3 regions of the Streptococcus sp. F0441 genome follow, and region 1 is predicted to be linked to each of the others. Evidence: predicted binding sites of a transcription regulator. Region 1 holds the regulator's gene; each other region holds the start of a gene.
What was found. The regulator CtsR, encoded in region 1, represses protease genes until heat stress. The targets are predictions, from matches to a motif close to TTGGTCAAAAAAGGTCAAANA.

Region 1 (4,332 bases):
TTTTCCATATTTTCCTGGTCAAAACGAATGTCCTTGGCCCCAAAGCCAACTGTCTTGTCGTCACGAAGAGCTGTCGCACCAAGGTTTGACGTCATGATAATAATGGTATTTGAAAAATCAACCTTGCGCCCCTTGCTATCTGTTAAGACACCGTCGTCCAGAACCTGTAAGAGGACATTAAAGATGTCTGGGTGGGCCTTTTCTACCTCGTCAAAGAGGAGAACGGAGTATGGTTTGTTGCGAACCTTCTCGGTCAACTCCCCACCTTCTTCGTAGCCCACATAGCCCGGAGGAGCTCCATTAAGACGGCTAGCCGCAAATTTCTCCATATACTCACTCATATCAAAGCGGATAAGGGCTGATTCGTCATCAAAGAGAACTTCTGCCAATGCCTTGGCCAATTCGGTCTTCCCGACACCCGTCGGTCCTAGGAACATAAAGGAACCAATCGGACGCTTGTGGCTGCGAATTCCTGACTGGTTGCGGCGAATGGCACGGCTAATACTTGAAACAGCTTGATCTTGACCGATGACACGTTTGTGCAGTTCCGCTTCGAGGTTAAGGTACTTCTTAGCATCTGTTTGCGTCAGTTTTTGGACTGGGATCCCTGACAAGCGACTCAAAGTAGTCAGGATTTCAGTCTCTGTTACCAAGTCTTTATAGACAGGGACTTCCTGCTCTTTTGCGATTAGCTGGCCTGCTTGTTTCCACTTGCCATCCATCAAGGCCTTGTCAGCTGGACTCAAGTCGGATTCGTCCATTCTCACATTCTTGGATTTGTTTTGCACAGTTGCTGCCGCCTCATCCAAGAGGTCGATAGCAGAGTCTGGTAAGTGACGACTAGTCAAGTAACGATGCGCCATCTTAACAGCTGTTTCGACAGCTTCATCTGTGATTCGCACACGGTGGTGTTTCTCATAGGTGGCCTTCAAACCTTGCAAAATAGTCATGCTGTCAGCTAAACCTGGCTCTTCAATCGTCACTTTTGCAAAACGACGAGAAAGAGCCGCATCTTTTTCGATGTGTTTTTGGTATTCTTCCTGAGTGGTTGCACCAACCGTTCTTAAAGTTCCACGAGCTAAGGCTGGCTTCAAGATATTAGCCGCATCTAGAGTCGAGTCAATCCCACTACCAGAACCCATGATAGTGTGAAGTTCATCGATAAAGAGGATTACTTTGCCATCTTCCTCGATATCCTTGATGATATTGTTCATGCGCTCTTCAAAATCTCCACGGAAACGTGTTCCCGCAACAACATTCATCAAATCAAGCTCTAGAACATGCATCTTTGCCATTTCCACAGGTACATCCCCACTAGCAATACGCTGGGCAAGGCCAAGGGCTAGAGCTGTTTTCCCGACACCAGCATCTCCAACCAGGACAGGATTATTCTTGGTCTTCCGACTCAAAATCTGAATCATACGTGAGATTTCCTTGTCACGACCAATAACTGGCTCTAACTTGCCAGAGCGCGCTTGCTCCGTCAGGTCATGCGTGTAGTCCTCTAGACCGCCACTTGTAGTCTGGGGCATGCCCATCATATTGGCCATGGAATTTTGCTTGTCTGCTACCGTGCGGTGGCGTTGACGCAAAGCCTTAAGGTCTTCTCTTGTCCAACCAGCACGTTCCTCTAAATTGCGACGAAGAGCAGCAATTCTGACCTGATCTTTCTGGTCTTCATAAGAAAAGCCTGCTCTCTCCAAGATACGAGTTGCCAAGGCATTGCCATCATGCAAAATCGCATAGAGGACATGCTCTGTCCCTAGCACCTTTGCATGGACCACTGAGGCCACATACTCTGCTTCTGCAAAGAGAACCTCCAAACGATGGGAAAAAGGCAATTCCGTAAAGGTTTCATCTTGACTATAGTCCGTTTCAGTCAGTTCTAAAGCAACCTCTTCTAAACGGTCCATCTCGTATGGGTAATCATTTAGAGTCGCACCTGCCACACTGTAACTGTGATTGGACATGGCAATCAATAAATGCCAAGACTCTAGGTAATGAGCTCCAAAATGGCCAGCCACCATGTAGGCACTTTCGATACATTCATTCAATGCTTTTGAATAGTTCATCTTACTTCTCTTTTCTATCTACCTCTTGTAATAGCTGTCGGAGCATATTGGCACGGACAACTGAGGATTCTTCCCCTAGGACACGATCTGTTGCTACAGAAGTCAGCAAGGTCATCTCCTGCTTGGTCATCAAGTCCTGCTCCACCAAAAGCTGGAGAATGTCCTCGTAAATCTCCTGACTAACTCGCTCACCAATCGAGTAAAGCAAATCGCGAAGCATCTCATGATGACTGGAAAACTCAATCCGCCCTATGCGAATGTAGCCTCCTCCACCACGCTTGCTCTCAACCAAGTAACCTCTACTTTCCGTAAAGCGGGTCTTGATGACGTAGTTGATCTGACTCGGCACAACCTGAAAGGTATCTGCTAACTGGCTCCGCTGCAATTCCACGATACCAGACTGGTCTAAAATCGCCTTGATATAGGCTTCGATATGATCTGATGTATTTTTAAATCTCATAGTAAATCAAACTCCTTCTTTGAACCTTGACTATCTTTGACTATACTATCATTTAACACTCTATAAGTCAAATTTTTAGGGCTAAGCCCTTGAAAATACTGACTTTCTTTAAAAACATTTAGGCATTAAATCACCTTAGTTTTTCTTGAAAGTTCCTAAAAAAGTCCACAAAAAGAGCCCTAAAAAGGGCGTAATATTGACGAGTTCAGCAGGCAAGAAACTAGCACGGTCAAACGTGCTTTTTTAATACCTGGTAATATTATAGCATATCCAGAAAACTCTCTCAATCATTAGCAATAGCTCCAATGCTGAAGTATAATGATACTATAACTCTTGCAGAAGCTAAGAAAGCCTATCTCAGAAAAGTTTAGAAAGATAAGAGAATTTAATATAAAAATATTTAGTTCTAGCTAATTAATATTTCTGGTTTCACTATTTTAAAAACAATAATTAGGAGTAAATAATTATGAATAAGACTGGTAAAGAAAACTTAGTAATGATTAATGATGAAGAATACGTACATTGTCCAGTTTGCGGAACATTGACCGCTGTTTATGACATTTGTGATCATTGTAATTGGCAAAATACGGGGGAAACCAACATTGATGGAGGCCCAAACAAGATGACACTAGCAAAAGCTAAGGAAGCTTACGTTAAAGGGATTCCAATAATATAACAAACTATAGTACTACAAAATCAGGAAAATAAAAATGGAACTTAGAAAGTTTAACAATAAAGTTGTAACGATGACAGACGTTGATAACCAGACCTTTGAGGGAATTTGTCTTTTTGAAGATAAGCATACTTTTGATGAAGAGTATAATGCTTTATCTGTTAAAACAGGTTTACGATGGATGAGATTATTTGAAAATGAAATTTTAAAAGTTGAAATTGCTGATAAAATCGACCGGTCAAAAAGCCCTTAGAAACAAATCTAAGGGCTGATTTATTTGCAAGGATAGACAGGACTGTCGAGGCTCCTGCATTTCTCGACCCACTAGCTAAATGGCGCGTTGGTGACAGATTCTCAACCTCTATCCTTCGTATCTTAATTATATCACAGTATCCATCAAAAATGAATTATGAGGGAGGTGACTGAACATCAAAAATAGTCTAGTTGTATCTAAGCATGTTTACTATTGTGTATAATCTTTTTCAGTCATATCATTCAATTCTTACGAATAAATGTATAGTTTGTGACATTCTATCCGAAAAAAAATCTCTCCAAAATGGATTTTCGATATCAAAAATTTTAACTTCTTCTTCCGTCATATTGTGAGGATAATCAAGAAAAAGATTATAAATTTTTTGCTGATCAAAACTGAACAATAGCTCTCCTCTAACATCTATCTTATCAATCCACCAAACTTTTGACTCTTCACTTTCTTTGTAAAAATCACTGTACCCTTCAAGATTGGACTCCGAAATAATGAGTTCATCTATTTCATCGGATGAGTCTGGTTTATCGTAGTCATGTAATTCATTATTTAACATCATTCAAGCTCTTTCTATTATCTCTTGAAATAATGTGACCATATTTTTATTTTAAAATACTTGTGGTAAAACTTCATCCCAAATATCCACTAAACTTTTACTATCAAAAACCTTAGCTTCCATAGCTTCATCAATCGTATTAAACTGCTGACCTTCATAATCATATCCAACTACACAAATGCTGGATAAGAAACAAGCACCTCGGCCATTAACATTAAATTCAAGATCTGTATCTAAATATGTTTTAATTTCTTCTTTTTTCATCACATCACCATACGTCAATTATATCACTTTTTATCTATAAGA
Region 2 (4,332 bases), 600 kb from region 1:
ATTTGATTTGAATCTTACCATTGCTTGTCATGACTGCCTTGAGGTCTTTTTCGCTTGGATTTTCAAGGTAGTAGTCTGTAATAGCATCCTCGATATGGTCTTGAATGGTACGACGGAGTGGGCGTGCTCCCATTTTGGGATCATAACCTAGGTCAACCAACTTTTCCTTGACCTTGTCTGTCACATCGAGGTGGATGTTGTTGCTAGAGAGGCGTTTGTTGACATCCGCTAGCATGAGTTCGACGATTTGGAGAAGGTTGTCCTTGCTGAGAGGTTTAAATTCGATGATGCCGTCAAAACGGTTCATAAACTCAGGACTAAAGAAGTTGCCGAGTTCACCGAGAACAGAGTTGGTTCGACCTTCACGAGCAGCTCCAAAACCAACACTGGCTTCGGCCTTACCGGTACCGGCATTTGAGGTCATGATAATGATAGCATCCTTAAAGCTAACTGTTCGTCCTTGTCCGTCTGTCAAACGGCCATCGTCTAAGACTTGAAGGAACATGTGCATCACATCTGGATGGGCTTTTTCGACTTCATCGAGAAGGATGAGTGAGTAAGGATTACGACGAACTTTTTCCGTTAACTGACCCGCTTCATCGTAGCCAACATAACCTGGAGGGGCTCCGACCAATTTAGCCACACTGTGTTTTTCCATGTATTCACTCATATCAAAGCGAATCATGCTGTCAGCAGAACCAAAGAGTTCAATGGCTAGTTGTTTAGAGAGTTCTGTCTTACCGACACCAGTTGGTCCGACAAAGAGGAAGCTTCCGATTGGGCGGTTAGGAGTTCCAAGTCCAACACGATTACGACGGATGGCTTTGGCAATCTTATCGACAGCTTCATCTTGCCCAATGACATGAGCTTTGAGGTCGTCTGCTAGATGGATAAGCTGAGACTGTTCTTTTTCTTTGAGTTCCCCAACAGGAATATTGGTTTTCTGCTCAATGATATGTTCGATGGTTTTCTCGCTGATGATTGGAGTATCCTGATCGGTCACCTTGTTCTTTTGCATTTCCTTGTACTTGGCAATCTGATCGCGGAAATAAGCAGCCTTTTCAAAATCTTCCTCTCGTGTAGCTTGAGCCTTGAGATTTTCAGCCTCAATCAAGCGCTGATCAATCACTTTAGGGTCAACAAAGTTCAGTGTCAGATTCATCTTAGAACCAGCTTCGTCCAACAGGTCAATAGCCTTGTCTGGCAAGAAGCGGTCTTGGATATAGCGGTTGGAAAGATTTGCAGCAGCTTCGATAGCAGCATCGGTATACTTGACGTGATGGTAGTCTTCGTATTTCTTTTGAACCCCTTTAAGGATGATAATGGTTTCTTCGACAGTTGGTTCATCTACCTTGACAGGTTGCATACGGCGCTCTAGGGCAGCATCTTTTTCAATGATGCGGTATTCATTGAGAGTAGTGGCTCCGACCAATTGCAATTCACCACGGGCAAGGGCTGGTTTCAGGATATTGCCTGCATCCATATTGCCATCACCTGCTGACCCTGCACCAACAATTTCATGGATTTCGTCGATAAAGAGGATGATGTCCTCGCGTTTGCGAATTTCTTCCATGAGCTTTTGCATGCGTTCTTCAAATTGGCCTCGAATCCCTGTTCCTTGAACTAGACTGACCACATCCAGACGGATGACCTGCTTGCCTTGGAGTTTATGGGGAACATCGCCATCGACGATCTTCTGAGCTAAACCTTCGACAACAGCTGTTTTACCAACACCTGGTTCTCCGATAAGGACAGGATTGTTTTTGGTTCGACGGTTGAGAATTTCGATAACGCGGATAATCTCCTCGTCTCGGCCGATAACAGGGTCAATATCTCCTTGACGAGCTATTTCAGTCACGTTGATACCATATTCCTCTAGGAGCCCTCTTTCTTGGCTAGGAGGAGGTGTTTGAACAGGTCCGCGGTTTTGAGGTCCGTATCCCCCATTGCCTCCGTATCCCCCACCGGATTGAGTTGGAGGGACGTTATTTGAAGAAGCCCTGAAATTGTTCAAATCATTGAAAAAGTCTCCGAAAGGATCAAAGTCATGATTGTTTAAATCAGTCATTCCTTTAAAGAGGGTATTATTTGGATCTGTTTTGATAATTTTATAGCAATTTTGACAGAGATCAATTTGTTTTTGCTGTCCATTGATATTGGTATACAGATGAATTGTTGAGTCGTTAATTTTACAGTTTTGACAGAGCATACATCTACCTCATTTCATTCGTATTCTTGGCCTAAGAAAAAGGTCAAGAATAGTCAAATTTTTATACTCTCATTATAGCATGATTAAGGTGTAAAGCAAGTAAAAAGATTGGGAAGTGGTCGTTTTTAAAAGAAGGATTTATGGAGAATCCAGCGACATTGAAGGTAAGAAAAAATCCCATTTGTGGTGACAAAAAGGATTCTCATTCATCGGGCCTTACTGCCCGTTGTTTTTATATTAGTAAAGGAGTTCGTAGATCTCCATTGCAATCAAATCAATGCTATCAAAAGTATAAGTTTCACGAGCCTCTACATCGCGAAGGGTGAAGAGTGATCCGTTTTCTTCGTCGTGGCTGTATGCAACTTCTGCGACAACAACACCTTCACGTTCAAAATTACGTTTTAGATTTCCACCATCTTTTGTCATTGCTTCTAGGCGGTTAATGATTCTAACCAAATGTGATTCCATTTTGATTCTCCTCCATTTCTTATCGTTTCTATTTTACCATAAACAAGAGGTAGTTGACTAGAAAAAAACTGTGATTTCTCTCTATTTCTCCATTCTATCAAGTTAATTGTTAAAATTAGAGAAAAAGGATTGAATTTTAATTCAATTCATGTTATAATCATACAATCTAATACATAGAAAGTTGATTGAATATGAATTTTTCTTTTTTACCAAAGTATTTACCTTATTTTAATTATGGTGCTCTGATTACCGTGTTAATTTCCATCTTTGTTGTCTGCTTAGGAACTATTATAGGTGTATTATTGGCCTTTGCTCAGCGATCACGCTTTAAACCGCTCGTTTGGTTTGCAAATGTGTATGTTTGGATCTTCCGTGGAACTCCGATGATGGTTCAGATTATGATTGCCTTTGCTCTTATGCATATCAATGCTCCGACTATTCAAGTGGGAATTTTAGGAGTTGATCTTTCTCGTCTGATTCCTGGTATTCTGATTATTTCTATGAATAGTGGAGCTTACGTTTCAGAAACTGTTCGTGCGGGGATCAATGCGGTTCCTAAAGGGCAGTTAGAGGCCGCTTACTCTCTTGGTATTCGTCCGAAAAATGCCATGCGTTATGTCATTTTGCCACAAGCTATCAAGAATATTCTTCCAGCGCTGGGAAATGAGTTCATTACCATTATCAAGGATAGTTCCCTCTTGTCGGCAATTGGAGTGATGGAGTTGTGGAATGGTGCAACGACAGTAGCAACAACAACTTATTTACCGTTGACTCCCCTTTTATTTGCAGCCTTTTACTATTTGATTATGACCTCTGTTTTGACAGTAGCGTTGAAAGCATTTGAAAAACATATTGGACAAGGAGACAAAAAATAATGACAGAAACCTTGATTAAAATTGAAGAATTACATAAGTCTTTTGGGAAAAATGAAGTTTTAAAAGGCATCAATCTTGAGATTAAACGAGGAGAAGTTGTGGTCATTATCGGTCCGTCAGGGAGCGGGAAATCAACTCTCCTTCGTTCGATGAATCTCCTTGAAGAAGCAAGTAAAGGTAAGGTTATCTTTGAAGGAGTTGATATCACTGATAAGAAAAATGACCTTTTTGCTATGCGTGAAAAGATGGGCATGGTATTCCAACAATTCAACCTCTTTCCCAATATGACAGTGATGGAAAATATCACTTTGTCACCAATTAAAACCAAAGGTGAAAGCAACGAAGTTGCGGAGAAAAGAGCACAGGAACTGTTAGAAAAAGTTGGTTTGCCAGATAAGGCAACGGCCTATCCTCAGAGTTTGTCTGGTGGTCAGCAACAACGGATTGCCATTGCACGTGGACTTGCTATGGAGCCAGACGTTTTGCTCTTTGATGAGCCGACTTCAGCCCTAGACCCTGAGATGGTTGGGGAAGTTCTAGCTGTGATGCAAGACCTTGCCAAGTCGGGGATGACTATGGTGATTGTAACGCATGAAATGGGCTTTGCGCGTGAGGTGGCAGACCGTGTTATCTTTATGGCTGATGGAGTTGTTGTCGAAGATGGAACTCCAGAAGAGGTTTTCAATCAAACAAAAGAACAACGGACCAAGGAATTTTTGAGTAAGGTTTTGTAATACCTCATTTTTAGAAGAAATGGAGTAGGCATCATGGCTTCCAGTA
Region 3 (4,332 bases), 580 kb from region 1:
GGAAAGACACCCCGATGGCAGTAATCAATACAGCAATGCGTGTAGAGTGTCGCAAAGGACGGTAGGCAAGAAATTCAATCACAACACCAAGTAGTGCAGTTCCTGCCATTGAAATAATCAAAGCTAAAAAGAAATCCATTTGGAAGGAATTAATCAAAAAGTAACCAATAAAGGCACCTATCATATAAATATCACCGTGGGCGAAGTTGATGAGTTTGATAATTCCATAAACCATGGTATAACCCAAGGCCAAAAGTGCATAAACACTACCCAGAATTAAACCATTCACAAGTTGTTGGAGCATAGCATTCACTCTTTTCTATCGTTATTTTTTAGAAAATTTTCATCATTTTCACAAGTTCATAAACACCGAAACAGGGAGTGAGTCAAAGGCTCATTCCCTATTTCAACTACTATTCTAATGTTATGGTTTTACAACTTCTGCTGCTTCTACTTTACCATTGTTCATAGTCATCATGTAAGCAGTTTTCACTGTATTGTGGTCAGCATCAAAGCTTGTTTGACCAGTTACACCATCAAAATCTTTGGTTTTAGCAAGGTTGTCCTTGATTTCACCTGAGTTTTTAGCACCTTTTGCAGCATTTGCTACTAGGTAAACTGAGTCATAGGCCAAGGCTGAGAAGGTTGAAGGCTCTTCATTGTATTTAGCACGGTATGCTTCAAGGAAGGCTTTAGCTTTTTCAGAAACATCAACTGTAGTTGAGAATCCTGAGATGAAGTAAATGTTTGATGCTTTTTCAGCTGTTGCTTGTTGAACAAATTCTTCACCGTTAAATCCATCACCACCAACGATTGGTTTATCAATTCCCATACCACGCGCTTGGTTTACGATTTTACCTGCTTCTGTGTAGTAGCCTGGGACAACGATAGCGTCAAACTCTTTCCCTTTCATTTTAGTAAGGGCTGCTTGGAAGTCTGTATCACCTGCTACAAACGTTTCATCTGCTACAATCTCACCCTTGTAGGTTTCACGGAAAGATTTAGCAATACCTTTAGCATAGTCACTAGCATTGTCAGTATAAAGAACAACCTTCTTAGCATTCAATTTGTTTGTCACATAGTTTGAAATAATCTTCCCTTGGAAGCTATCTTGGAATGTTCCGATAAATAGGTAATCTTGACCTTTAGTCAAACCGTCTTGAGTAGCACTTGGTGAAATCAATGGCACTCCAGCTTTGGTAGCGTTAGCTACCGCTGCAGCAGTTGCACCAGATGTCGCAGGCCCTACAATAGCTGCTACTTTTGATTGGGTAACAAGGTTCGTTGTAACAGAAGCTGCTTCGGCAGTCTCTGACTTGTTGTCTTTGTCTACAACTTCGATTTGTTTTCCATCGATACCACCTGCTGCATTGATTTCATCAACGGCAAGTTGAGCTCCTTTTTGTTCAGATGTTCCGTAGGCTGCTACGGCACCTGTTTCTTCAAAGTTAAATCCGATTTTAATTGTCTTTTCATCGACTGAGTTACCAGCAGCGTTTGAGGCTCCTGATTTGACTTCTCCACAAGCAGCGAGAAGGGCTACGCTAGCAAGGGCCACAAAAGATAGGGCAAATTTTTTCTTCATTTTTAATCTCCTTATAGTTGTTTCAAAAATAGTATGTTAAGAATATACCGAATTATCAGAAAATTGTCAACCTTTTTATTCACTTTTTTAAATGATAACGTTTTCTTCATTTCGATAGAGATTCCCAACAAAGGGAGTTTCTAACTCTTGAATGTGACACCGCCTAATTTTCTTGATAAATCTTTCCTTACCTAACCTCTCAACTAAGTCATCTAGCTCCTCAGTTGGAACATAGAGCTGCAAGTAGCGATGCTTCTTAGAATGGTAACAGATGTCACCGTATTCCTGAAGTTTCTTTGCATCCCGATTATAGTAAAGATAGATGATTAATCCTGATCGATTGACCTTTTCAAACATGATAAATCCTCTTTCTAAGAAATCTTCTCCTATTATATCAAAAAAAGCAAACCCCGTCGAGTTTGCTTTTTAGCTTGGTTAGCTCAAAGAATTGTTGGCCATGATTTCATCAATAAAACCATACTCAAGTGTTTCTTGGGCGCTCATCCAGTAATCACGTTCTGCGTCTACATGAATTTGCTCGACTGTTTTACCAGAGTTATCTGCAAGAATTTGCTCCAAAGTCTTACGAGTTTTAAGCAAGTGCTCTGCAGCGATTGCCATATCGGTTTGTTGGGTACCACCACCTGTACCACCCATTGGTTGGTGAATCATGTACTCTGCATTTGGAAGCATGAAACGTTTGCCTTTTGCTCCACTTGATGCAATGATAGTCCCCATTGAGGCTGCCATCCCCATAACGATGGTTTGGACATCTGCCTTGATAAAGTTCATGGTATCAACGATTGCCAAACCAGCTGAAACAGAACCACCCGGAGTATTTACATAAAGGTAAATATCTTTTGTACTGTCTTGGGCATCCAAGAAGAGCAATTGGGCAATAACGGAGTTGGCCATGTTGTCTTCAACTGGTCCAGTCAACATGATGATACGATCTTTTAGTAGACGTGAGTAAATATCATAGGAACGTTCTCCACGGCTTGTTTGTTCAATAACTACAGGAATCATTCATTTCTCCTTTTAATGTTGAATTTTCTTAGTCTTACGACTCAATACAGAACTATTATATCTTTTTGGTCAAAAAAGGTCAAATTTTTGCTCTATTCTCTAAACAGAAACAAAAACTCAACCTCCTTTCAAGTTAAAAACGAACTTCTAGTTTCAATATTTACTTTGGGATTTTATTTAGTACCGAACAAGCGGTCTCCAGCATCTCCAAGACCTGGAACGATATAACCGTGTTCGTTCAAGCGTTCATCCAAAGCCGCAGTAAAGATTTCTACATCTGGGTGTGCTTCTTGAAGGGCTTTTACACCTTCTGGAGCAGATACCAGGCAGACAAACTTGATATTGGATGCGCCACGTTTTTTAAGTGAATCTACTGCCAAGATTGCTGAGCCACCTGTTGCAAGCATTGGGTCAACAACAAAGATTTGACGTTGGTCAATATCTTCAGGCAATTTCACCAAGTATTCAACTGGTTGAAGGGTTTCTTCATCACGGTACATACCGATGTGTCCAACTTTTGCTGCTGGAACCAGATTCAAGAGCCCATCTACCATCCCGATACCTGCACGCAAGATTGGGACAATCGCCAATTTTTTACCAGCCAATTGTTTTTGAACGGTCTTTGTGATAGGTGTTTCGATTTCCACGTCTTCAAGTGGAAGATCACGAAGTACTTCATATCCCATCAACATTGCAATCTCGTCTACTAGTTCACGAAAAGCCTTTGTGGAAGTATCTGTACGACGCAAGATTGACAATTTGTGTTGAATAAGTGGATGATTAATGACTTCAATTTTTCCCATTTTCTGAGTTCCTTCTTTCAATTTATTCTTCTTATTATATCAAAAAACGGTTTAAAAAGCTTTCTAAACCATTTATTTTAATTAATTTTTAAATCAAATCTGCCTCTTGAAGAGCTGTCTGAACAGTCTCTAATGGTAAATGGGTTAACTCGGTGCCTTTTTCATGATAAAGGTACTGGGCATAGTCATCCATTCGGTACTGGTTGATATAAACCACGCGCTTACAACCAACCTGTAGCAGTTGTTTGGTGCAGTTCAGACAAGGGAAATGGGTCACATAGGCTGTAAAACCTCTGGGAACCCCTCGTTCGGCTCCTTGCAAGATGGCATTAACCTCGGCGTGAAGGGTTCGGACACAGTGACCTTCAATGACTAAACATTCGTGGTCAATACAGTGCTCCGTTCCCGATACGGAACCATTATAGCCAGTTGAAATGACTTTATTGTCCTTGACTAGGACAGCTCCCACCTTGGCACGTTTACAGGTCGAACGATTGGCAATCAGTAAAGCCTGGGCTGCAAAGTACTCATCCCAAGCCAGTCTTTTTTCTGTCATAAATCTTCTCCTTTTCCTCTATTTTTTGAAAAATGGCAAGCGTAAATCGGCAATCTTTTCAGCTGGAACCTTCATGCCATCCTTGATCCATTTGAGCAGGACTGATACGATGGCAGAACTCCAAAAGGAATGAAGGTAGCTGCTAACGTCTTTTGACTTTCCGTGGTATTTTTCCAGAAATTCCTGCATGGCTTGGACAAAAATCTTTTCTAAGTGGTAGTCCAGAGCAAGTTGGATAACCTTGGCTTCTTTCTTGGCTGCGCGGAAAAGGTGTACCCAGACTAGATAAAGGTCTGTTTTAACATCGTAATGGCTCAACTGTTCCATAATGTTATGGACACTGCGTTTAAAGACGCTTTCCA

Region 2: HMPREF9188_RS03785 (ATP-dependent Clp protease ATP-binding subunit) is a predicted target of CtsR. The motif match lies at 2,249-2,269, and genes of this name have one in related genera.
Region 3: HMPREF9188_RS03685 (ATP-dependent Clp protease proteolytic subunit) is a predicted target of CtsR. The motif match lies at 2,677-2,697, and genes of this name have one in related genera.

What each region holds. Positions count from the first base shown of each region.
Region 1 is NZ_KB373321.1:200,085-204,416, reverse strand. It holds gene HMPREF9188_RS01010 (ATP-dependent Clp protease ATP-binding subunit) at 1-2,072, opposite strand, end outside; gene HMPREF9188_RS01005 (CtsR family transcriptional regulator) at 2,074-2,532, opposite strand; gene HMPREF9188_RS01000 (CPCC family cysteine-rich protein) at 2,999-3,208, shown strand; gene HMPREF9188_RS00995 (hypothetical protein) at 3,243-3,458, shown strand; gene HMPREF9188_RS00990 (DUF7675 family protein) at 3,697-4,029, opposite strand; gene HMPREF9188_RS00985 (hypothetical protein) at 4,078-4,290, opposite strand.
Region 2 is NZ_KB373321.1:801,940-806,271, forward strand. It holds gene HMPREF9188_RS03785 (ATP-dependent Clp protease ATP-binding subunit) at 1-2,209, opposite strand, end outside; gene HMPREF9188_RS03790 (DUF1797 family protein) at 2,447-2,677, opposite strand; gene HMPREF9188_RS03795 (amino acid ABC transporter permease) at 2,869-3,552, shown strand; gene HMPREF9188_RS03800 (amino acid ABC transporter ATP-binding protein) at 3,552-4,286, shown strand; gene HMPREF9188_RS03805 (TfoX/Sxy family protein) at 4,320-4,332, shown strand, end outside.
Region 3 is NZ_KB373321.1:779,855-784,186, reverse strand. It holds gene HMPREF9188_RS03700 (branched-chain amino acid ABC transporter permease) at 1-304, opposite strand, end outside; gene HMPREF9188_RS03695 (ABC transporter substrate-binding protein) at 425-1,585, opposite strand; gene HMPREF9188_RS03690 (YlbG family protein) at 1,673-1,942, opposite strand; gene HMPREF9188_RS03685 (ATP-dependent Clp protease proteolytic subunit) at 2,021-2,611, opposite strand; gene upp (uracil phosphoribosyltransferase) at 2,785-3,414, opposite strand; gene HMPREF9188_RS03675 (deoxycytidylate deaminase) at 3,503-3,970, opposite strand; gene HMPREF9188_RS03670 (TetR/AcrR family transcriptional regulator) at 3,989-4,332, opposite strand, start outside.